DNA from 3 places in the Buttiauxella sp. 3AFRM03 genome. Region 2 is predicted to be linked to each of the others. Evidence: predicted binding sites of a transcription regulator. Region 2 holds the regulator's gene; each other region holds the start of a gene.
What was found. Region 2 encodes PurR, which represses purine synthesis genes. Its sites were predicted from a motif close to CANGCAAACGTTTGCNTG; they were not measured.
Positions count from the first base shown of each region.

Region 1: the regulator PurR is predicted to act here: its motif matches at 3,253-3,270, upstream of raiA (ribosome-associated translation inhibitor RaiA).
Region 3: the regulator PurR is predicted to act here: its motif matches at 4,535-4,552, upstream of tusA (sulfurtransferase TusA).

Region 1 is NZ_CP033076.1:4,212,647-4,220,009, reverse strand. Features, by position in the region: gene clpB (ATP-dependent chaperone ClpB) at 1-389, opposite strand, end outside; gene yfiH (purine nucleoside phosphorylase YfiH) at 520-1,251, opposite strand; gene rluD (23S rRNA pseudouridine(1911/1915/1917) synthase RluD) at 1,248-2,228, opposite strand; gene bamD (outer membrane protein assembly factor BamD) at 2,359-3,096, shown strand; gene raiA (ribosome-associated translation inhibitor RaiA) at 3,368-3,706, shown strand; Phe leader region at 3,811-3,936, shown strand; gene pheL (pheA operon leader peptide PheL) at 3,812-3,859, shown strand; gene pheA (bifunctional chorismate mutase/prephenate dehydratase) at 3,958-5,118, shown strand; gene D8682_RS21135 (SMP-30/gluconolactonase/LRE family protein) at 5,148-6,023, opposite strand; gene tyrA (bifunctional chorismate mutase/prephenate dehydrogenase) at 6,100-7,221, opposite strand; gene aroF (3-deoxy-7-phosphoheptulonate synthase AroF) at 7,233-7,363, opposite strand, start outside.
Region 2 is NZ_CP033076.1:599,848-607,210, reverse strand. Features, by position in the region: gene cfa (cyclopropane fatty acyl phospholipid synthase) at 1-240, opposite strand, end outside; gene punC (purine nucleoside transporter PunC) at 539-1,732, opposite strand; gene punR (DNA-binding transcriptional activator PunR) at 1,848-2,759, shown strand; gene purR (HTH-type transcriptional repressor PurR) at 2,798-3,823, opposite strand; gene D8682_RS27410 (YnhF family membrane protein) at 4,116-4,208, shown strand; gene sodB (superoxide dismutase [Fe]) at 4,262-4,843, opposite strand; gene D8682_RS04065 (C40 family peptidase) at 4,975-5,829, opposite strand; gene D8682_RS04060 (Grx4 family monothiol glutaredoxin) at 6,192-6,536, shown strand; gene D8682_RS04055 (response regulator) at 6,642-7,363, opposite strand, start outside.
Region 3 is NZ_CP033076.1:3,158,058-3,165,420, reverse strand. Features, by position in the region: gene zntA (Zn(II)/Cd(II)/Pb(II) translocating P-type ATPase ZntA) at 1-1,113, shown strand, start outside; gene D8682_RS16150 (TRAP transporter large permease) at 1,203-2,489, opposite strand; gene D8682_RS16145 (TRAP transporter small permease) at 2,504-3,013, opposite strand; gene D8682_RS16140 (TRAP transporter substrate-binding protein) at 3,048-4,031, opposite strand; gene tusA (sulfurtransferase TusA) at 4,230-4,475, opposite strand; gene D8682_RS16130 (7-cyano-7-deazaguanine/7-aminomethyl-7-deazaguanine transporter) at 4,651-5,316, shown strand; gene D8682_RS16125 (DcrB family lipoprotein) at 5,389-5,946, shown strand; gene D8682_RS16120 (MFS transporter) at 5,957-7,180, opposite strand; gene D8682_RS16115 (AI-2E family transporter) at 7,322-7,363, shown strand, end outside.

The DNA.
Region 1 (7,363 bases), 1.7 Mb from region 2:
CCCGCTGATTTCAGTAAATCTGTTAATGTTCCGCGAGATTCAAGTGCTGCCAGAACAAATAACTCTGACGAAATGAAGTTGTCATTTCGTTTTTGCGCCAGTTTGTCACATAGATTCAATACACGAACTAAATCCTGCGAAGGCTGAACATCACCGCCCGTGCCTTCAACTTGTGGTAAACGGCTTAAAGCTTGCTCAATATCGGTACGCAACTTGCCAGCGTTGACGCCAGCTGAAGTCAGTAAAGGACGTACGGATCCACCTTCCTGATTGAGCAGTGCGCTCATCAAGTGAAGAGGTTCGATAAATTGGTTGTCGTGCCCGAGAGCTAAGGATTGGGCATCGGCGAGAGCAAGCTGGAATTTATTAGTAAGACGATCCAGACGCATAACTCCTCCCATATACAGGTCAAATTTGCTACTGGAGATTAAATGAGGTCATCCCTCAATTATTCAAGGTTAATGACCTGAAATATTTGAAGCGTTAATTACCCGCACTGGATCGTCTTGATTCAATAGGTTATATCAGCCAAATGAAACTTGCCATACGGCCTGTGGTTCTGTCGCGTCGATATGAGAAAAAATCACCCGCTTCGCTGTAGGTACAACGATCGCCGCCATAAACATGGTTAATGCCTACTGCAGACAAACGCTGACGAGCCAGGGTGTAGATGTCAGCAATGTATTTTTCCCCTGACGGGCGAAAAGCACTATCAGCATGAATGTCTTTAGCCATAAACGCTTCACGCACTTCAGGGCCAACTTCAAATGCATCAGGACCAATAGCCGGGCCAAGCCACGCCATAATGTTTTCTGGCGCATCTTTAAAACAAGCCACAGTTTCTTCAATAACGCCTTCGCACAAGCCACGCCATCCAGCATGAGCAGCCGCAACTTCGGTTCCAGCCTTATTACAGAATAGCACTGGCAGACAATCTGCTGTCATTACCGCACAAACCGTACCCGCTGTTGCGCTATAAGAAGCGTCTGCACGTTTTGACAAATAAGGTTCGCCAGTAAGTTTTAACACGTCTGTACCGTGCACTTGCTCTAGCCAAACCGGTTTTGAAGGCAAGTCGGCAGTGCTATAAAACATGCGACGGTTTTCTTCGACATCATCCAGGTTATCACCGCAGTGGGCCCCCAGATTAAGCGAGTCGTAAGGCGGTTGACTTACACCGCCAATACGTGTCGAACTGCACGCGGCAACCCCTTCAGGAAGCGGCCAATGCGGGACGATCAGTTTGCTCATAGCCAGTCCAGTTGATCCTTATGGATTTCCGTATCAGCACGCAGCGCTTCAATCAGCTCAACCATATCCTGAGGGATTGGCGCATGCCATTCCATCAACATACCGCTGATTGGATGATGAAGACGCAACATGGTTGCATGCAGAGCCTGGCGGTCAAACTTACGCAGCACGCTGACAAACTCTTCTGACGCACCTTTTGGCGGACGCGGGCGGCCACCGTACAGCTGATCGCCAACCAATGGATGAGTGATATGCGCCATGTGAACACGAATCTGGTGAGTACGACCCGTTTCCAGACGCAGGCGCAGACGCGTATGCACACGGAAATGTTCCATGATTCGATAATGCGTCACCGCAGGTTTCCCCATCGGATGCACAGCCATATGAGTACGCTTAGTCGAATGTCGGCTGATAGGTTCTTCAACCGTGCCACCTGCCGTCATATGACCAATGGCAACCGCTTCATATTCACGCGTGATTTCACGTAATTGCAAAGCCTCAACCAGGTGAGTTTGCGCAGGAACGGTTTTCGCCACGACCATCAAACCCGTCGTGTCTTTATCCAGACGATGCACAATGCCCGCACGTGGAACATCAACAATCGGCGGATAGTAATGCAGAAGCGCATTCAGTACGGTCCCGTCAGGATTACCCGCACCAGGATGCACAACGAAATCACGCGGCTTGTTAATCACCAAAATATCGTCATCTTCATAAACGATATTGAGCGGGATATCTTGTGGTTCCCAGCGCACATCCTCTTCGATTTCAGCATTGATAGTGACAGCTTCGCCACCCAATACTTTTTCTTTCGGTTTGTCGCTAATATTGCCATTGACCAGCACGCGCCGGTCAAGAATCCATTCTTTTATACGCGAACGTGAATAATCAGGGAACAATTCGGCCAAAGCTTGATCTAAGCGTTGACCGAGTTGCGATTCGGATACTGTTGCGTTGAGTTGTACTAGTTGTGCCATAGACAGCTTCTTCGTTAACGTTGGGTTTTACGGCAATGCCGTTTAATATAGTGTGCTATTGTAGCTGGTCTTTATCGGGAGCTGGTATTGAGAGCCTCCCGGATAACATTCTGAGGAAAGTCAAAACGTCATGACGCGTATGAAATATCTGGTGGCAGCAGCCACGTTGAGCCTGGCTTTGGCTGGTTGCTCCAGTTCCAAGGATGAGGTTCCTGATAGTCCACCTTCCGAGATTTATGCGACTGCCCAACAAAAGTTGCAGGACGGTAACTTTAAAGCGGCGATAACGCAACTGGAAGCGCTGGATAACCGTTATCCGTTCGGGCCATACTCGCAGCAAGTGCAGTTAGATCTTATTTACGCTTACTACAAGAATGCTGACTTGCCACTGGCTCAGGCAGCTATTGACCGCTTTATGCGCCTAAATCCTACCCATCCAAACATCGACTACGTACTTTACATGCGCGGTCTGACGGACATGGCACTGGATGATAGCGCATTACAAGGGTTCTTTGGCGTAGATCGTTCAGACCGAGATCCTGCACACGCGCGTGATGCTTTCAAAGATTTCTCTAAGCTGGTTCGAGGTTACCCGAACAGCCAGTATGTCACCGATGCCAGCAAGCGCCTGGTGTTCCTGAAAGATCGTTTAGCGAAATATGAGCTTTCCGTCGCGCAATACTACACTAAACGCGGCGCGTGGGTTGCAGTAGTTAACCGTGTTGAAGGAATGCTGCGTGATTTCCCTGATACCCAGGCTACACGTGATGGTCTGAAGTTGATGGAAAATGCCTACCGTGAAATGCAAATGCCGGCTCAAGCCGAAAAAGTTGCAAAAATTATCGCGGCCAACGGCAATACCAACTGATTACCCGAGATGAAAAACAAAATGGCAGCCAACTGGCTGCCATTTTTATTGCCTGAAAACACAAAACTGAAACGGTTTAGCGTCAGGTCATCCAATCAAATATGGACGCTATTCTTAAGTTCCACAAGCTTTAAAAACAGAGATCCTGTCCTGCCTCACAAAAAGGGTTTACTGACAAAAAGTGACAAAATAGTGTGATTCACATCACACATTTTGACATTCAGAAAGGTATGCTGGAGTTACCAAGACGGGAAAGACAAGAGGTAACTTTATGACAATGAACATTACCAGCAAGCAAATGGAAATCACCCCAGCTATTCGTCAGCACGTCGCAGACCGTCTCACTAAACTGGACAAGTGGCAAACTCATCTAATTAACCCACACATTGTTTTGTCCAAAGAACCGAAAGGTTTCGTGGCTGATGCCACCATTAATACGCCAAACGGCCAGCTCGTAGCGAGCGCCAAACACGATGATATGTATACGGCTATCAACGATTTGATTAACAAACTGGAGCGGCAGTTGAATAAAGTGCAACACAAAGGTGAAGCGCGTCGCACAGCAGGCTCAGTGAAAGACGTTGCTATCGCGGAAATTGAAGAAGAGTAAATTTTAGCTTTATCAATCACACCAACGCGCCTCCGGGCGCGTTTTTTATTGACAGAGCGAAAACAGAGCGAGTACCTTACTTGTCTGACTTATCAGGAACCAACCATGAAATTAATTCCGTTTTTCTTCGCATTCTTTTTTACCTTCCCCTGAATGGGAGGCAATTCGTCGTGTGATAAAGAATGCGAAGACGAACAAACAGGCCTCCCCAAGCGGGAGGCCTTTTTTATGGACTTCGAAAAGGTAGCGTTATGAGTGAGACAAACCCGTTGCTGGCACTGCGCGATAAAATCAGCGCCCTGGATGTAAAATTGCTGGCATTGCTGGCAGAGCGTCGCTTGCTGGCTGTTGAAGTCGGAAAAGCCAAGCTCGCGACTCACCGCCCGGTTCGAGATATCGACCGCGAGCGTGATTTGCTGGAGCGTCTGATTACTTTGGGTAAAACACATAATCTGGACGCCCATTACATTACACGCTTGTTCCAACTCATCATTGAAGATTCAGTTCTGACGCAGCAAACACTTTTACAGCAGCATCTTAATAAAACCAATCCGCAGTCAGCGAGAATCGCGTTTTTAGGCCCGAAGGGTTCGTACTCACACCTCGCTGCACGTCAGTATGCTGCTCGCCACTTTGAGCAATTCATTGAAAGTGGCTGTGCCAAATTCCAGGACATCTTTAACCAGGTTGAAACGGGCCAGGCCGATTACGCCGTCGTACCGTTAGAAAATACCAGCTCTGGCGCCATCAATGATGTATACGATTTATTACAGCACACCAGCTTGTCTATCGTTGCTGAAATGACCGTGCCCATCGACCACTGCGTGTTAGTGAAGGGCACTACCGATTTAGACACGATTCAGACGGTATATAGCCACCCACAGCCTTTCCAGCAATGCAGCCAATTCATTAACCGGTATCCAAACTGGAAAATCGAATATTGCGAAAGTACCTCGGCGGCAATGGAAAAAGTGGCGCAGGCAAACTCACCGCATGTCGCGGCGCTGGGTAGCGAGGCTGGTGGGGCGTTATATGGTTTGCAAGTTCTGGAACGTAATCTGGCAAACCAGACGCAAAACATCACCCGTTTCATCGTTCTCGCTCGCAAATCGGTCGAAGTCACCGACCAGGTCCCAGCCAAAACAACACTACTCATGGCGACAGGTCAGCAAGCCGGTGCGTTGGTTGAAGCCCTTCTGGTGTTGCGTAATCACAATTTGATCATGACAAAACTGGAGTCTCGACCAATTAACGGCAACCCGTGGGAAGAGATGTTTTATCTGGATGTTCAGGCAAACCTGAACGATGAAGCAATGCGCAAAGCACTTCGCGAACTCGGTGAAATTACCCGTTCTATGAAAGTGCTTGGCTGTTATCCAAGTGAGAATGTAGTGCCTGTTGATCCGGCTTAAAATTGGCAGTAAGCCAGCTCGAAGCTGGCTTACTCATTCACTTTAAATTTCAGTTTCGGCATTCCTGCAACGGCGACTTTAAGCGTAAAAATCGCGCCTGACAGTGGCCTTTCTGCAACTTCGACGTTATCCATATTTTCTCGCGTCGTCGTGATGAACAACGTTTTCATATCATCGCCACCGAAGCACACCATCGTTGGACAGCGCACCGGCAATTGATATTCTTCCAGCACATCGCCATCAGGCGATAATCGCGCGATACGGTAGCCATCAAACAATGCCGTCCAGTAGCAACCTTCTTCGTCAATCGCCGCACCATCAGGTATTCCCTGCCCCGGTTCAAAGCGTTTAAACACTTCACGCTTGCCAGGCTCACCTTGCTTGTCTAACGGAGTTCGGTAAATCACACGGTTCGGCGTGTCTGATGTAAACATCCATTTTTTATCTGCACTAAACGCCAGACCATTGGCACCATGGATATCATGCTGAATGACATGCGGTGTCAGGTCGTTATCCACGCGGCACAGCAAGGCTCCGTTGTAATCACCAGGCCCCCAAAATGTTCCAGCATAAAAACGCCCATCCCTGTCAGTTCCACCATCATTAAAACGAGCTAATGTCGGGTTATTGGGGTTATCACAGACTTTGCGAGTAATAAGCCCGGTGCGATTGGTCAGATAAATTCCACTTCGCAGCGCGACAATAAAACCACCCGTTTCGCACAATGCAAAACAGCCAACCTCTTCGGAAAACTGAATCACATCATGCTTTTTGCTGGCGATGTTATAGCGATGAATTTCGTTTTCGAGAATATCCGTCCAGTAAAGGCAACTTTCTTGAGCATTCCAGGTTGGGCATTCAGGTAAGTGACCGGTGTAATTGAACAGAACTTGCGGCTGAGCCATTTTTCTATCCTTAATTGCCAATAAAAAAAGCCATTAGGTTTCCCTGATGGCTTTAGATTATAAGACTATTTCACGACTACGGTCGGCTATCATTCGCCTGGCGTAACAAAGTTCGGCTTTCACTCTGGAAGCGCTGCGCGTAGTCGCCGAACCAGTGTTCAACTTTACGGAAGCTATCGATGAACGCTTGCTTATCACCATGTTCAAGCAGGCCAATAGCCTCCCCAAACCTTTTGTAATAACGCTTAATCAGCTCCAGATTGCTTTCTGACGACATAATAATATCAGCGTAAAGTTGCGGATCTTGTGCAAACAAGCGACCTACCATCGCCAACTCCAGGCGATAAATCGGTGATGAAAGCGCGAGTAGCTGCTCTAACTGAACATTTTCTTCTGCCAGATGCAGACCATATGCAAAGGTTGCAAAGTGGCGCAGCGCCTGAATAAACGCCATGTTCTGATCGTGTTCAACGGCTGTAGAGCGGTGCAAACGCGCGCCCCAAACCTGAATTTGCTCAAGGAACCACTGATACGCTTCTGGCTGGCGACCGTCGCAATACACCACGACCTGCTTCGCAAGGCTTCCACTATCTGGCCCAAACATTGGATGCAAGCCAAGAACCGGCCCCTGGTGAGCTGCCAACATAGCTTGTAGAGGGCCATTCTTCACCGACGCCAGATCAACCAGAATACAGTCATCAGGTAAGCGCGGTAACTGAGCGATTACTTGTTCAGTGATGTGAATCGGCACGCTAACAATGACCATGCCAGCATCAGCCATCAATTCTGCTGCGTTAGCCCAGTCTTCTTTTTCAAGAATACGCACCTGATAACCAGACAGTGTGAGCATCTTTTCAAACAAGCGCCCCATTTGGCCACCGCCACCGACGATAACTACCGGGCGAAGTGCAGGAAACAGGGTTTTAAAGCCTTTGTCATTCTCGCTTGAGTATGACTCACGCATAACCCGACGCAGTACGTCTTCAATCAGATCCGGTGGAACGCCCAGCGTTTCGGCTTCTTTGCGACGTGAAGCCAACATTGCTGCTTCACGTTCCGGGACATAAATCGGTAAACCATACTGGCTTTTGACTTCGCCAACTTCCGCTACCAGTTCAAGGCGGCGTGCCAGTAGCCCCAGCAACGCCTTATCCACTTCGTCAATTTGATCGCGCAACGCGGTCAATTCAGCCACCATAGTAAAACCTCTTATGCCTTACGCGCCGCAAGCGTACCGTTCAGATCTTGATGAATCTCACGCAGTAAAGTCTCGGTAGTTTCCCAGTCGATGCAAGCATCGGTGACAGAAACGCCGTACTTCATTTCACTGCGTGGCTGCT
Region 2 (7,363 bases):
GATGGTGTTATTGAAAAATATATCCAGCCGTTCGCAGTCCCACCAGCCGTCCATATAGCTTTCACCCAGCCCGAGGGTGCCTTCTTGCAGCACGCGCTTAAAAAAATCGGGATGCTTAACCTGGATATCGAAAGGGCGCGGGCCGTTAATTTCCACGCCAGCCTGCGTGAGCATTTCGCTCACGATTCGATACCACGGGTTATTTCTTATGCTGACTTCTTCTATACACGATGAACTCATAGCTTCTCCATCACCATTGTGAGAGGAACCTTAAAACAGCGTAGACGCTATTTTGGGCATGTGAGAAATGTCACGGAAAATACCGCGAGCCTGATATCCGACGTAGAACAGAGAAAGGGGGGCGAGAGCCCACAAAAAAAGCTTCTAAAACAACAAACGGGAGCACAAAGGCTCCCGTCAAAACGTCATTATTATTGTGCTGACGGTCAAGCCGTAAATAAGTATAGGCTCGCCCAGGCGGTGATTCAATGAAATATTGTTAGCAAGCTAACTACATTACTGTCACGCAAACGATACATTAATGTGCATCGGATTCAGCAGGTTGCCAGACTTTGACATGACTACGGCGTTGCAGCAAGTAGCCCAACATGGCTAAGACGATGGTCACCAGCATGACGCTGGTGGTGGTCAACAACGGGGTTGCGACCAACCATGACACCATCAAACTTGCCAGGAAGCACAAACCTAATTGCAGCGTATTTTGCAATGCAGCTGCTTTACCGGTGGCCTGCGGGAATGGCAACAAGGCTGAAGCAACGACGATCGGGTAAATCGCACCATTAGCAATCGCCATCACGCAGAATGGAATCAATAGCAGCGTGAGGCTGGCATGGCCGCTGACCGCCACACCCCAGGTACCGAAAATGCTCAGGGTGTAGAGTGCAAGTAACCATGGCAACATTTGCTTGCCTTGCCATTTTTGCAGCGCGCTACGGCAGCCGTAGCCGCCAATCAAGAAGGCGATGGTTTGCGGCACATAACTCAGTCCAATAACCGCCGGGCTGTAACCCATATCGTTAAGAATGAATGGCGAACCGGTCAGCCAGGCAAAGAAGCTGGCGGAGCAGGCGGCATAAATCAATACGTTCCCGCTGTACACGCGTGAGCGCAGCAAAGAGGTAAAGCTGACTTTATTATCTTCGGTTTGCGGATGGTGCTGAGTGCGGGGTTTCAGACGTAAAGTCGGGATCATCAGCACCAGCGTGATGGCAAACAGGGTAGCGAAAATCGCCTGCCAGTCAAAGTGAGTCAAAATCCAGCTACCGAGCAGCGGTGCCAACGCCGGAGACAAGCCAACCAGTGGCATAATGGTGGCGAAAATACGGTTAGCGCGATTCGCCGGATAGTAATCGGTCACCAAAGCTTGCCAACTGACGGCCGCAGAACAGACGCCAACCGCCTGAACAAAACGCAGTACCAGTAGCGCGGTGGCGCTTTCAACCCACAGCATGCCGATACAACCGATGGCGAACAGGCTTAAACCCGCCAGTAATACCGGTTTACGACCGAAGTGGTCTGACAATGGACCCCACATCAACTGGGCAAACGCAAAGCCGGCAAGGAACAGACTCAGGCTGGCACTGACGGCAGAGGCGTCGGTCTGTAAATCTTGCTGAATGGCAGCGAAAGCAGGCAGATACATGTCTGTGGCGAGGAACCCCAGCACACTTAATCCGGCCAGCCAGATAAGAAATCCTTTTGATGGTTGCATAATTTTCTCTTGTTTTATCTTGCAGGTTAATCGCCGCGAGAGTGTACGGAGTGCAATTACGCTTGTGAAACGCTAATATTTGTAGGTTGCGTTCAAAAAATTTGTGAGCAAAGAAATGTGGTCAGAATACTCGCTGGAAGTCATCGATGCGGTAGCGCGCAATGGCAGCTTCAGCGGTGCAGCACAAGAGTTGCACCGCGTTCCGTCTGCCATTAGTTATACGGTGCGGCAACTCGAAGATTGGTTAGCCGTTCCGCTATTCGAACGTCGTCATCGGGATGTTGAATTAACCCCTGCTGGCGTCTTTTTTCTCAAAGAAGGCCGCTCTGTTATCAAAAAAATGATGACGACACGGCAACAGTGCCAACAGATCGCCAATGGATGGCGTGGTCACCTGGCGATTGCAGTTGATAACATTGTAAAACCGGAGCGAACGCGGCAACTGGTGCTGGATTTCTATCGCCATTTTCCTGATATCGAATTACGTATCTTTCAGGAAGTGTTCAACGGCGTGTGGGATGCGCTGGCGGATGGACGCGTAGAAGTGGCGATTGGCGCGACTCAGGCGATTCCGGTTGGGGGGCGTTATGCCTTCCGTGATATGGGAACGTTGAGCTGGCGTTGCGTGGTGGCTTCCTCGCACCCACTGGCACAGTGCGATGGGACGTTAAGCGATGATGACCTGCGTGCCTGGCCATCGCTAGTTCTGGAAGATACTTCGCGTTCATTACCAAAACGAATTACCTGGCTGTTAGATAACCAGCGCCGCGTGGTAGTGCCTGATTGGGCGTCCGGTTCGGATTGCTTGAGCGCGGGGTTGTGTATCGGCATGGTGCCGTTACATATTGCCAAACCGTGGGTTGCTTCAGGGAAATGGCGCGAATTAACGCTGGATAATCCATTCCCTGACGCGGCATGTTGCCTGACATGGCAGCAAAACGATGCATCGCCAGCGTTGGCCTGGCTGTTGGATTACTTAGGCGATAGTGACACGATGAATCAGGAGTGGCTACAGGAGCCGCTGTAAGTCTGCTGGATGTCGCTTGCGCGACATCCGACACACACTTAGCGGCGATAATCGCGAAACGGGCCATCAGCCACAGAGCGGCGTTCAATCAGACGCGGGTGAACCTCAATCGACTGCGACTCTTCGCGTTTGTTGACGATTCTATCCAGCAGCATATTAAACGCCGTTTCCCCTAGCGAATCTTTCGGCTGGTGGATGGTGGTCAATGCCGGTGAGAAGTAACGCGCGTTGCGTACGTTGTCGTAACCGATAACGGAAATATCCTGCGGTACGCGCAGCCCCATTTCATCAGCAGCGCAAATAGCACCCATCGCCATAATGTCGCCGCCACAGAATACCGCTGTTGGGCGATGAGACTGGCCGATGATCTGCTGCATGGCGCGGTAACCTGATTCAGGTTCAAAGTCTCCCTGAACAATCCAGTTTTCCGGAATGGAAATTCCCGCTTCTTCCAGTGCTTTCATAAAGCCTGCATGGCGGCCGCCACCGGTGTTACGTTCCATTTGCCCGGGAATGGCGCCAATTTCGCGGTGGCCGCGTTCAATCAAATAACGTCCAGCAAGATAACCGCCGTGGAAAGCGTTATCGACCACGGAGTCGGTGAAATCGGCACGAGCCTCGCCCCAGTCCATCACCACCATAGGGATGTGACGGTACTCTTCAAGCATGGTGAGCAATGATTCAGGATATTCAGAGCACATCACTAACAGGCCATCGACACGCTTTTGTGCCATCATCGATAAGTAAGCGCGCTGCTTTTCAAAGTTGTTGTGCGCGTTGCCCAAAATCAGGGTGTAGCCTTTTTCAAAGCAGCTATTTTCCACCGCTTCGATTATCTCGGCGAAATAGGGTGCTTCACTGGAAGTGGCAAGCAGACCAATCGTTTTGGTGTGATTAACTTTCAGGCTTCGTGCTACGGCGCTTGGCGAGTAGTGCAATTCTTTAATTGCTGCCCACACCGCATTGCGCGTTTCTTCCGCCACAAAACGGGTTTTGTTAATCACATGTGATACGGTTGTAGTGGAAACGTTTGCGCGCTTCGCCACGTCCTTGATTGTCGCCATTAAAATTCACTCCGGGCTATATCGTAAACCCTTGATTGCTATTATGTTAAACGTTTGCGTACGCTGACTCCACAGGCAACATGATGGTTGCAGGTATGCCGGGATTGCGACATAAAACGGGAGGAGGGCATTGAATTGACGATACGCAACAAATTAGCGAGGGATTTTGGCCTATCCAGGCGAAAAGTGGAAGAGGGAAAATTGATATCAGATTAAAACCTGGAGGATTTTTATCTCTGGTTGTGGGAAAATCACCCTGACACATCGATTGTATGGATATAAAAGGAGTTTAATGATGAGCACCGATTTGAAATTTTCAATCACGACGACGGTAATTGTTTTGGCTTTGATTGTTTTCGGCGCACTAACTGCCGTACTGCACTGATTTTTACGCTTTGATCAAGATGGGCCGCAAATCGCGGCCCATTTACTTTTGCATTAAGCTGCTAAATTCTTCGCAACAAACGCCCAGTTCACCAGCGCCCAGAAATGCTCAAGGTAGCCAGCACGAGCATTGCGGTAGTCGATGTAGTACGCATGTTCCCACACATCCACAGTCAACAGCGGTTTAGCTGCAGTCGTCAGTGGGGTGCCAGCGTTAGAGGTAGAAACAATCGCTAATGCGCCATCTTCCTGTTTAACCAGCCATGTCCAGCCAGCACCGAAGTTCTTGATAGCAGCATCAGTAAATTGCTGCTTGAACTCAGCGAAGCTACCAAAAGATTTATTGATGGCTTCCAGCAGTTCGCCAGTTGGCTCGCCGCCAGCATTTGGTGCCAGGCAGTTCCAGTAGAAAGTGTGGTTCCAGACCTGAGCGGCGTTGTTAAATACGCCACCTTCGGAAGTACGAACGATCTCTTCGAGGGTTTTACCCTCAAACGCGCTGCCTTTAACCAGATTATTCAGGTTAGTGACATAGGTTTGATGGTGTTTACCGTAATGGTATTCCAGGGTTTCGGCGGAGATATGCGGTGCTAAAGCATCTTTTGCATACGGTAGTGCAGGTAGTTCGAACGACATTGCTAACTCCTTATTATTGTTTACATCTAGACAACACTTTTAGTGCGGGTTTAGGGTAACAAATTGAAAGGGTAAGCAAAAGAGGAACACGCCTGCCCAATGAAGGGCAGGCGCAGATTTTCGACGAATTTTTAACGAATGGTTTTGGAGGTCATGACACGTTTAGCGCCAACATAGTGGCGTTGCCAGTAATCTTCGCTCAAGGAAGTGATTTGGATATCCCTGCCCGAACGTGGAGACTGAATGAACTTACCGTTGCCTACATACACGCCTACGTGATCCGCAGTGCCGCGACCTTGTGTACGGAAGAATACCAGGTCACCTGTTTCCAGCTCACCACGATCCACCGAAGAGGCATCACGCAGGTGATACATTTCGTTAGCAGTGCGTGGAATACGGAACTTCACCAAATCTTTATAGGCGTAATAAACCAGACCGCTGCAATCGAAACCGGTACGCGGTGAAGTCCCACCCCAGCGATACGGTTTGCCAATCTGGCCCATCAATTTGTTCATCGCCGTTTTCTGTGCTTTTTGCACCCGGACTTTATGCGCAGCGGCAATCGTCGTTGGTTGCTCTGCTTTGACTTTCACGCAATGCGTTTTATAACCTTTACGAGGTTTACTGCATTTTTCGGTGAGAGCAACAGGCTGGACTTTCGCGAGCTGAGAGGATTTTTTGCGGTCTTTACTGGCAAGATTTTTTGTTTTAGCACTGCTGGAGTTTTTAGCGGTTTTACTCGTTGAGGCAGTGGTTTCTTTTTTCTTGCTGGCTGTTTTGGAGGTGGTGTTGGTTTTCTTGCTGGCGGTAGTGGTTTTATCTTTACTCTTACTGCTCTTTTCTGTGCTCTTGGTTGTGCTTTTCACAACGTGCGCTTTATGCGCCGCCACGGGACGAGCGTGCTCAGACGCCTGCGTCAATGGTGTATACGGCAAGGTAAATAGCAGAGCACAGAGCGTGATAGAAATTTTTGTTATCCGCGCCACTCGACAATCCCCTGGTTAAAATGAATGCATGATAATTACCATCATGCCCGTGTATGATTTTGCGAAACCCGCCGATTCTAATCTATTAAGTGAGATAAAGTTAACAACCTTTTACCTATCGTCGTGCTGTTTCGTAACCAGTCGCAAAAAAAATCATCAAACTTAAGGTCATAAGGTGATTTATTGATCAGGGATAGGGTTAATTCCTGATTTGCAGCTACCGGAAAAGTGTTATTCTTGAGACATGTTATCCCTCCATCGCGTAGTACACAGAAACCCTGCAAAAATTGGTGTTTTCTGGAGAGGGTATCGATCGCTACAATGGCAGGCTACTGCCGAGACCAGGTTTGAGGAAGCAAGCAATGAGCACTATTGAAAAAATCCAACAACAGATTACTGAAAACCCAATCCTTCTTTATATGAAAGGTTCCCCGAAACTGCCTAGCTGTGGTTTCTCAGCCCAGGCTGTGCAGGCGCTGTCTGCCTGTGGTGAGCGTTTCGCCTACGTTGATATTTTGCAGAACCCGGACATCCGTGCTGAGTTGCCAAAATATGCCAACTGGCCGACTTTCCCGCAATTGTGGGTTGATGGCGAGCTGGTTGGCGGTTGCGACATCATCATTGAGATGTATCAACGTGGTGAATTGCAGGCGCTGATTAAAGAATCTGCTGCTAAGCATAAATCTGAAGAGCCAGACGCAGAGTAATTTGCTGCTGGGATAAGTGAAGGCTGAAATGTCTTCGCTTATTGTTTTTAATGGTTCATCACGTGTAGCGTGATGAACCATTTTACTTTACTGGCGGTGATCTTTTTAAGACCGTGCCGTATTCGTTAGAGCCGCCATGACCAATTCGAAAAGTTCTGCTACGCGGTTTGTTGAGCCGTTTGCTCCCCGAATATATGCTTCTTCTTTATGCTCTGGAAGATTTGATGCTGCATAGATTATGAATGGTGTTCTGTTGTTTGCAGCTCGAAGCTTGTCAAGTAACACATACCCTTCCCGTGGTCCTTCCTTTCTGCCCATATCGGAAATTATCGCATCAAAGTTATTTTCAGCAATAAGTCCCAAAGCCTCTTGAGTGGAAAGTGCCAGTGTAAATTCAATCCCTTGGGCTTCAAAAGCTTTCCGCTCATAAATATTATTATCTGGACGGTCGTCTACCCATAAGATTCTGTGCTTGGATTTTGCAGTAGTTGCGAGCATTGATGAGGTTGATACAGCATTAATGATCTTTTTGAACTGTGAATCTTCTAATGCCGCATTATCTCCAGGGTTTTTGGCTGTGGCTGCTGCCAAAGAGGCAATTGTCATCATTTGCGCTTTCAGGAAGTTGTCTTCGTCTTTGAAGTCGGAAGGGCCATAAAGCTTATTATGGTGTTTTGCAACCAACCATAAAAAACCCAGAAATACTAATATAGGGAAGAAAACCATAAAATAGATTAAAGGAACTATATGGTCCGAAAGATTGTTGCCCAAGCCCACGACTAATGAGGCAAAACCATAAACCAGCACTATAAATAGAGCAATTATGC
Region 3 (7,363 bases), 2.6 Mb from region 2:
GTCGTCCCGCCACTGTTTTTCGGGCAAAGCTGGGATGAGTGGATTTACAAAGGGCTGGCGCTGTTACTGATTGGTTGCCCATGCGCGCTGGTGATTTCTACCCCTGCGGCAATTACCTCCGGGCTTGCCGCCGCCGCTCGACGCGGTGCATTAATCAAAGGCGGAGCCGCACTTGAACGCCTCGGTAAAATTCAGCATATCGCTTTCGATAAAACCGGTACCTTGACCGCGGGTAAACCGCAGGTCACCGCCATTGAAATGAATGGTGAGATTAATGAAAACGAGCTGCTGGCACTGGCGGCGGCGGTAGAACTTGGTTCGTCACACCCGTTAGCACAAGCCATTGTTCGTGAGGCACAAAACCGTGGGCTGGCATTACCGGTGCCCAGCGCCAACCGCGCGCTGGCAGGTATTGGGGTGGAAGCCACTATTAACGGCGAAACCGTGCTCCTGAGCGCACCGGGTAAACTCGCAGAAAACATTCTCGACACCAGCTGGCAGCAGCGAATTACCCAGCTTGAAGCTGAAGGCCAAACGGTGATTGCGGTGGTGCAGCAAAATCGCTTACTCGGCGCGATTGCACTACGAGATACCTTGCGTAGCGATGCTAAACAGGCTGTTGCTGACCTGAGAAAAATCGGGGTGCAGAGCGTGATGTTAACTGGCGATAACCCGCGAGCGGCAGCAGCCATCGCTGGGGAATTAGGCATGGATTACCGCGCCAGCCTGCTACCTGCCGATAAAGTCAGCGTGGTGAATGAACTCAACTCCCGTTCATCTCTGGCGATGGTGGGTGATGGCATCAACGATGCGCCAGCCATGAAAGCGGCAACCATCGGCATCGCGATGGGTAGCGGCACGGATGTAGCGCTCGAAACCGCAGATGCGGCACTTACGCACAACCGCCTGACCGAGCTTGCCAGCATGATTGGCCTCGCCCGCGCAACGCATAACAATATTCGCCAGAACATTACTATAGCATTGGGACTGAAGGGGATTTTCCTGGTGACCACGCTGCTGGGACTCACCGGCCTGTGGCTTGCGGTGTTAGCCGATTCCGGCGCGACGGCACTGGTTACAGCGAATGCGTTGCGGTTGCTGCGCAAAAAATAAAAAAGTCGGGTGACGCTTGCGCTTACCCGACCTACGGAACATCTGGTTTTGTAGGGTGGATAAGCGCAAGCGTCATCCACCGTTTTGCCTTAATTCATGCCCAGCATATGCGGTAACCATAACGAAACCGCCGGAATGTAAGTCACCATCGCCAGCACCACCAGCAACACGGCGTAAAACGGCAACATGGCGCGCACCACCACTTCGATTTTCTGTTTACTCACCGCACTGGCAACAAACAGCACCGAACCGACTGGCGGAGTAATCAAACCAATGCCGAGGTTCACCATCATGATCATACCGAAATGCACCGGATCGATGCCCAGCGAATTGGTCACCGGCAGCAAAACTGGCGTGAGGATCAGGATGATCGGCGCCATGTCCATCAAGGTGCCAATCAGCAACAGCATGACGTTGAGATACATCAGGATCACGTATTTGTTGTCAGACAGCGAAGTGAAAAATTCCGTGATACGTGACGGCAACTGCATGAAAGTCATCACCGCGCCAAACGCCGACGCAAAACCAATCAAAATCATTACGATAGAGACCGTTTTTACCGTGCGGAACATCAGCTTTGGTAACTCATTCCATTTGTAATCGCGGTAGATAAACATGGTGACGAAGAATGCCCAGACGCAAGCCACCGCCGCCGATTCTGTCGCCGTAAATACCCCCGTCAGAATCCCGCCGAGAATAATGACCACCGTCATCAAACCCCACAGCGCATCGAAGAAAATTTTCACCGCTTGTTTGAAGGGAATGCGTTCACCTTTTGGGTAACCGCGTTTATGGGCAAAGCCGAGGCACATCACCATCAGGCAGAAACCCAGCAACAATCCTGGTAAAATACCCGCGATAAACAGTGTGGCTATAGAGACCGTACCGCCTGCCGCCAGGGAGTAAATCACCGAGTTATGGCTCGGCGGGATCAAAATCGCCTGCACCGATCCGCTCGCCGTGACCGCTGCTGCATATTCGCGCGGATAACCCTTTTTCTCCATTTCCGGGATCATCACGCTACCGATGGATGCGGTATCCGCCACGGACGATCCGGAAATTGCTCCGAAGAACGTAGAAGCGACGATATTCACCAGTGACAAACCACCACGAATAAACCCAACGAAGATATAAGCAAAGTTCACCAGGCGGCGGGCAATACCGCCTTCCGCCATAATCGCCCCGGCCAGAATGAAGAACGGTATCGCCAGCAGGGTAAATTTATTCACCCCACTGGTGATTTGAATCATGATCGCTTCCAGCGGCAAATCTATCCATAACGCCCCGACAATGGCGCTTAGCCCAACGGCAAAGGCCACGGGCATTCCCACTGCAAGCAGCACCGCAAGTGTCGCTAATAAAATAAATGCGTCCATGTTATCCCCTGGTCTTAACCGTGATTACCCAGCAACACGATTGGGCGGTTCTCTTGAGAGCCAAACAGCAAGCGCTCGACAACAAACAGAATGAGTAAGATCGCGCCCACAGGCAGCGGGAGGTAGGTTTGGCCGGAAGTGAGGAGCGGGAATTCAGCAACTGGCTGTTCCCATAAATCGGCGCACAGGTAGAAGCTGTAATAGAACATCACCAGCGAGATAAGCAGCATCAGCAGATCAACAATGCGTGCGCAAAACGTCTGCAACGCCAGTGGCAGACGGTCTGTCAGCATATTCACTGCGATGTGCGAACCGGCGCGGTAACTCACCGCCGCGCCGATGAACGTGAAGGTCACCATGCAGATAATCGCTACCGGTTCCGGCCAGGACTCCCCACGGTTCAGGGCATAGCGCGAGAAAATGCCAATCGGAATAATCACCGTCATCACTAACAGTGAAAACCCCGCAATAATCATCGCCAGCAAATAAACCTTATCCATCAAATCTGAGTAGCGTTGGGACATAAGATCCCCTCCACGCAAGGGTTAGCGATAATAACTACTGAACTTCAGCAATAGCTTTCATCAGGTCCTGATGCTTATCGCCATACTCTTTGCGCACCGGCTCAGTGGCTTTCACAAACCAGGCTTTGTCGATTTCGTGGAACTGAACGCCACCGGCTTTCATTTTTTCCAGCGCTTGTTTGTTGTAAGCATTCCACAGTTCACGCTGTTCCATTTGCGTAGCACGCGCCAGGGTAAGGATTTTTTGCTGCTGGTCAGGCGTCAGTTTGTCCCACTTCACTTTGGAATAAAGCAGCATTTCTGGGGTAATGAAGTGGCCGCTCAACGTGTAGTTTTTGGCGACCGGCATGTAGTTGTGGGCAATAAACGTCGGTGGGTTGTTTTCCGCGCCGTCGATAACGCCGGTTTGCATCCCGCTATACACTTCGCTCACGCCCATCGCGACCGAGTTTGCGCCCATGTCTTTTAGCGTTGCCAGTGCCACCGGGCTACCCTGAACGCGGATTTTCATCCCTTTAAGATCTTCAGGTTTCACCACCGGATTTTTGGTAATCAGGTTACGCGTGCCGGAGTCCATCCAGCCGAGGAACACCAGGCGGGATTTCGGGTTATTCGTCAGCTTAGCGCCAATCTCTTTACCTAAATCGCCGTCAATCACTTTGTGCATATGATCTTCATCGCGGAACACATACGGCAAAGTAAAGACTTCAACATCCGGCAGGATCGCCGCAACCGGTGCCATCGACACACGGATCATGTCGATCGCCCCCATCTGCGCCTGTTCAATCATCTGTTTTTCATCGCCCAGCACACCGCTCGGGAACACTTTGATCTCTAAATCACCGTTGGTTTCTTGTTTGAGTTTTTCACCCATATGCTGCACCGCGACCACATTCGGATAACCTTCCGGATGAACGTCGGCAGCTTTAATCACCTGGGCGCAAGCCGTTTGAGCAAACAGAACGGACGCGGTAGACAGACATAAACCAGCAAAAGCAGGCAGAAAGGTCTTCTTCATTGGGTCGCTCCAGCAGAGGTAGAAATTTGAGATAAGAAGTAAAACAATGTTTTAATTTGTAGATTAAAAACTAGACTACGTGGAGAAAAGCGAGGGTGAAGCACTTCACAAAAAGTGACAAAAAATGAAATTGGGGTTCAAAGCAGATGTAAAGCGGGTTCAGAAGCCCGAAGCAAGACGCCAGGGGCTGAAGCGGTTTTATTGCCCTTTACGCAGCAAGTAGCGATAAGGCAATGATTCCACTTGTTTAGCAATAAGCTCGTGTTCCATAAAAACACAAAACCCGGGGATGTCACGCGTGGTCGCGGGGTCATCAGCAATGATAAGTAACGTTTCACCGGCCTGCATATTGCGCACGGTTTTACGCACCATCATTACAGGTTCGGGGCAGCGCAGGCCCAAAGCATCAAGAGTGTGGTCAGGATTGGCAAAAAGATCGGTCATCAGCGGTCTCGTATTTAACAAACCGCGCTAGTTTACCCCCGGCAGATTATCGCGCAAGTCACGTGAACGATTGCGCTAAAATTAACCATTGCAATGCGGGGTTAAAGCAGTATCATCGCCCCCGCTTTAAAAAAGACCAGGGTTCCCTCACCCCTTTCACTAAAAAGGCTACAAAATGACGCAGTTCAATTCTACTCAGCGCACTAAAGCGCTGTTCTGGCTATCGCTATTCCATTTGCTGGTGATTACTTCCAGTAACTATTTGGTGCAATTACCGGTCGCGGTTTTTGGTTTCCATACCACCTGGGGCGCGTTTAGCTTTCCGTTTATCTTCCTCGCAACCGACCTGACGGTACGCATTTTTGGTGCACCGCTGGCTCGACGCATTATTTTTGCCGTGATGCTGCCCGCGCTGGTGATTTCCTACGGTATTTCCGCGCTGTTTTATATGGGCACCTGGCAAGGGTTCGACGCACTTTTGCATTTCAATTTGTTCGTCGCCCGTATCGCTGTTGCCAGCTTTATGGCTTACGCATTGGGGCAGATTCTGGATGTGCACGTGTTTAACCGCCTGCGCCAGAGCCGCTACTGGTGGCTTGCGCCAACGGCATCCACGCTCTTCGGAAATATCAGCGACACACTGTCATTCTTCTTTATTGCTTTCTGGCGCAGCCCGGATGCCTTTATGGCGCAACATTGGGTAGAAATCGCCATCGTCGATTACTGCTTTAAAGTGCTAATCAGCATTGTATTCTTCCTGCCGATGTACGGCGTGCTACTGAATATGTTGTTGAAACGTTTGGCAGATAAGTCTGAAAGTTCGGCGTTGCAGCCGGGTTGACGGTGGTTGAATTATCTTGTGATAAGATGCTGAAATCAGCCGCGAAGGCTTGCTAACGTAAAGGAAGAAGTCATGGGTAATCTGGTAAAATATGTCGGTATTGGCCTGCTGGTATTAGGCCTGGCCGCTTGCGATAACAATGACAGCAAAACAGCCACTGCGAATGAAGCGGCACAAAGCAGCGCAACCGGTCAGCCCGTCAGTTTGCTGGATGGGAAAATCAGCTTTGCACTGCCTGCGGAGATGACTGACCAGAGCGGTAAGCTGGGCACTCAGTCAAACAACATGCACGTCTACTCTGATGCATCTGGTCAGAAAGCGGTGATTGTGATTGTTGGCGATGATACTTCTGAAGAGCTGTCAGCTCTGGCGAAACGTCTTGAAGATCAACAGCGTGCCCGTGACCCACAGTTGCAAGTTGTGACCAATAAATCTATCGAGATCAAAGGCCACACGCTGCAGCAGTTAGACACTATTATCTCAGCAAAAGGCCAGACAGCTTACTCGTCGGTTATCCTGGGTAAAATTGATAACCAGCTGTTAACTATGCAAATCACACTGCCTGCTGATAACCAGCAACTGGCGCAAACGGCTGCTGAAAACATCATTAACACCATCACCATTAAGTAATTATTTTCTGTTACTGCTGTGATGATGACACGGCCTCCGGTTGCTCAATCGGGGGCCGTTTTTTTAACTGCCACGCCATCAGTAATGCGATACAAACCAAAGCCGCCGCGGCCAGGTAAATCACCGAAACACCCGCATACGCCATCACGAACCCCGCCAACGGCCCGGTAATCCCCAGCGATAAATCCATAAACACGGTGTAAGTTGCCAGCGCGCTGCCCTGATTTTGTTGCGGTACCATCTTCACCGCCACCACGCCAAGCGCCGGGAACACCAGCGAGAAACCCGCCCCTGTCAGGAATGTACCGGCTTTTGCCATCCACGGTTCAACCGCCAACCCTACCAGCAGCAAGCCAATAATCTCGACCGAGAAACAAATCATCGCCACGTTCAAACCGCCCATGCGGTTAATCCCATTCGGGAAAAGTAAACGCGTGCCGACGAAAGCACAGCTAAACAGCGTGAGCGCGAAGGCTGCGCCGTCCCAGCCTTTGGCATCGTAAAACAGGGTGATAAACGTGGCGATCACCCCAAAACCTGCCGATGCCAGCGCGAGCGCCATTCCGTATGGCCACACACGCCCAAGCACTGCACGAAATGGCAGTGGTTTGCCTTTACTGGCTTTCACCGCCGGGCGCGGAAGCGCCAGCAGCACGGCTATCAGCGCCACTGCCATAATGATTCCCGCTAACAGTTTGAGGCCACCAAGGTGATAGAACAGCACGCCAAGCGGTGCGCCCATCGCCATCGCGCCATAAGTCACAATACCGTTCCAGGAAATCACCCGTCCAATATGCAACGACCCGACGACACCCACGCCCCAAAGCGTTGAACCGGTACCCGCAAAACTCTGCCCAATCCCTAAAATGACGCGCCCAAGGCAGAGTAACAGCAGGCTAACCAACGGCCATGCGCTACCAAACGCCGCCAGCATGTAGCTCGCGCCACTGAGGAAACAGCCGCACAAACCGAAGATAACGATTTTTTTTGGGCCCAGAATATCGGCATAACGCCCGGCGTGCGGGCGGCTCAGCAGGGTGGCGAAATACTGGAGGCTAATCACCAGCCCCGCCCAAAACGCGCTGTAGCCCATCACGTCATGAACGTAACCCGGCAATACCGCGAGCGGCAGGCCAATCGTCATATAGCTGGCAAAGTTGAACATCACTACAGAGACAATCTGTAGGTTAAGACGGTAACTGCTTAATGCGGGGGTGGGTGTGAGATCAGGCATGGTCATTCACTTTTAAAACAGCGTTCCTCAGTATATACACTTCAGGTTTCACATTTCAGCACCAGTATTTCAGAGTTGCCCTGCCGTGAGAAAAAAACGAAGCGCTACACTAAGAAGATTCTCCGCGCATAGGATCTCCCGATGGTCGCTCCTGAACCCGATAAAACCGGGCTACATATTCTG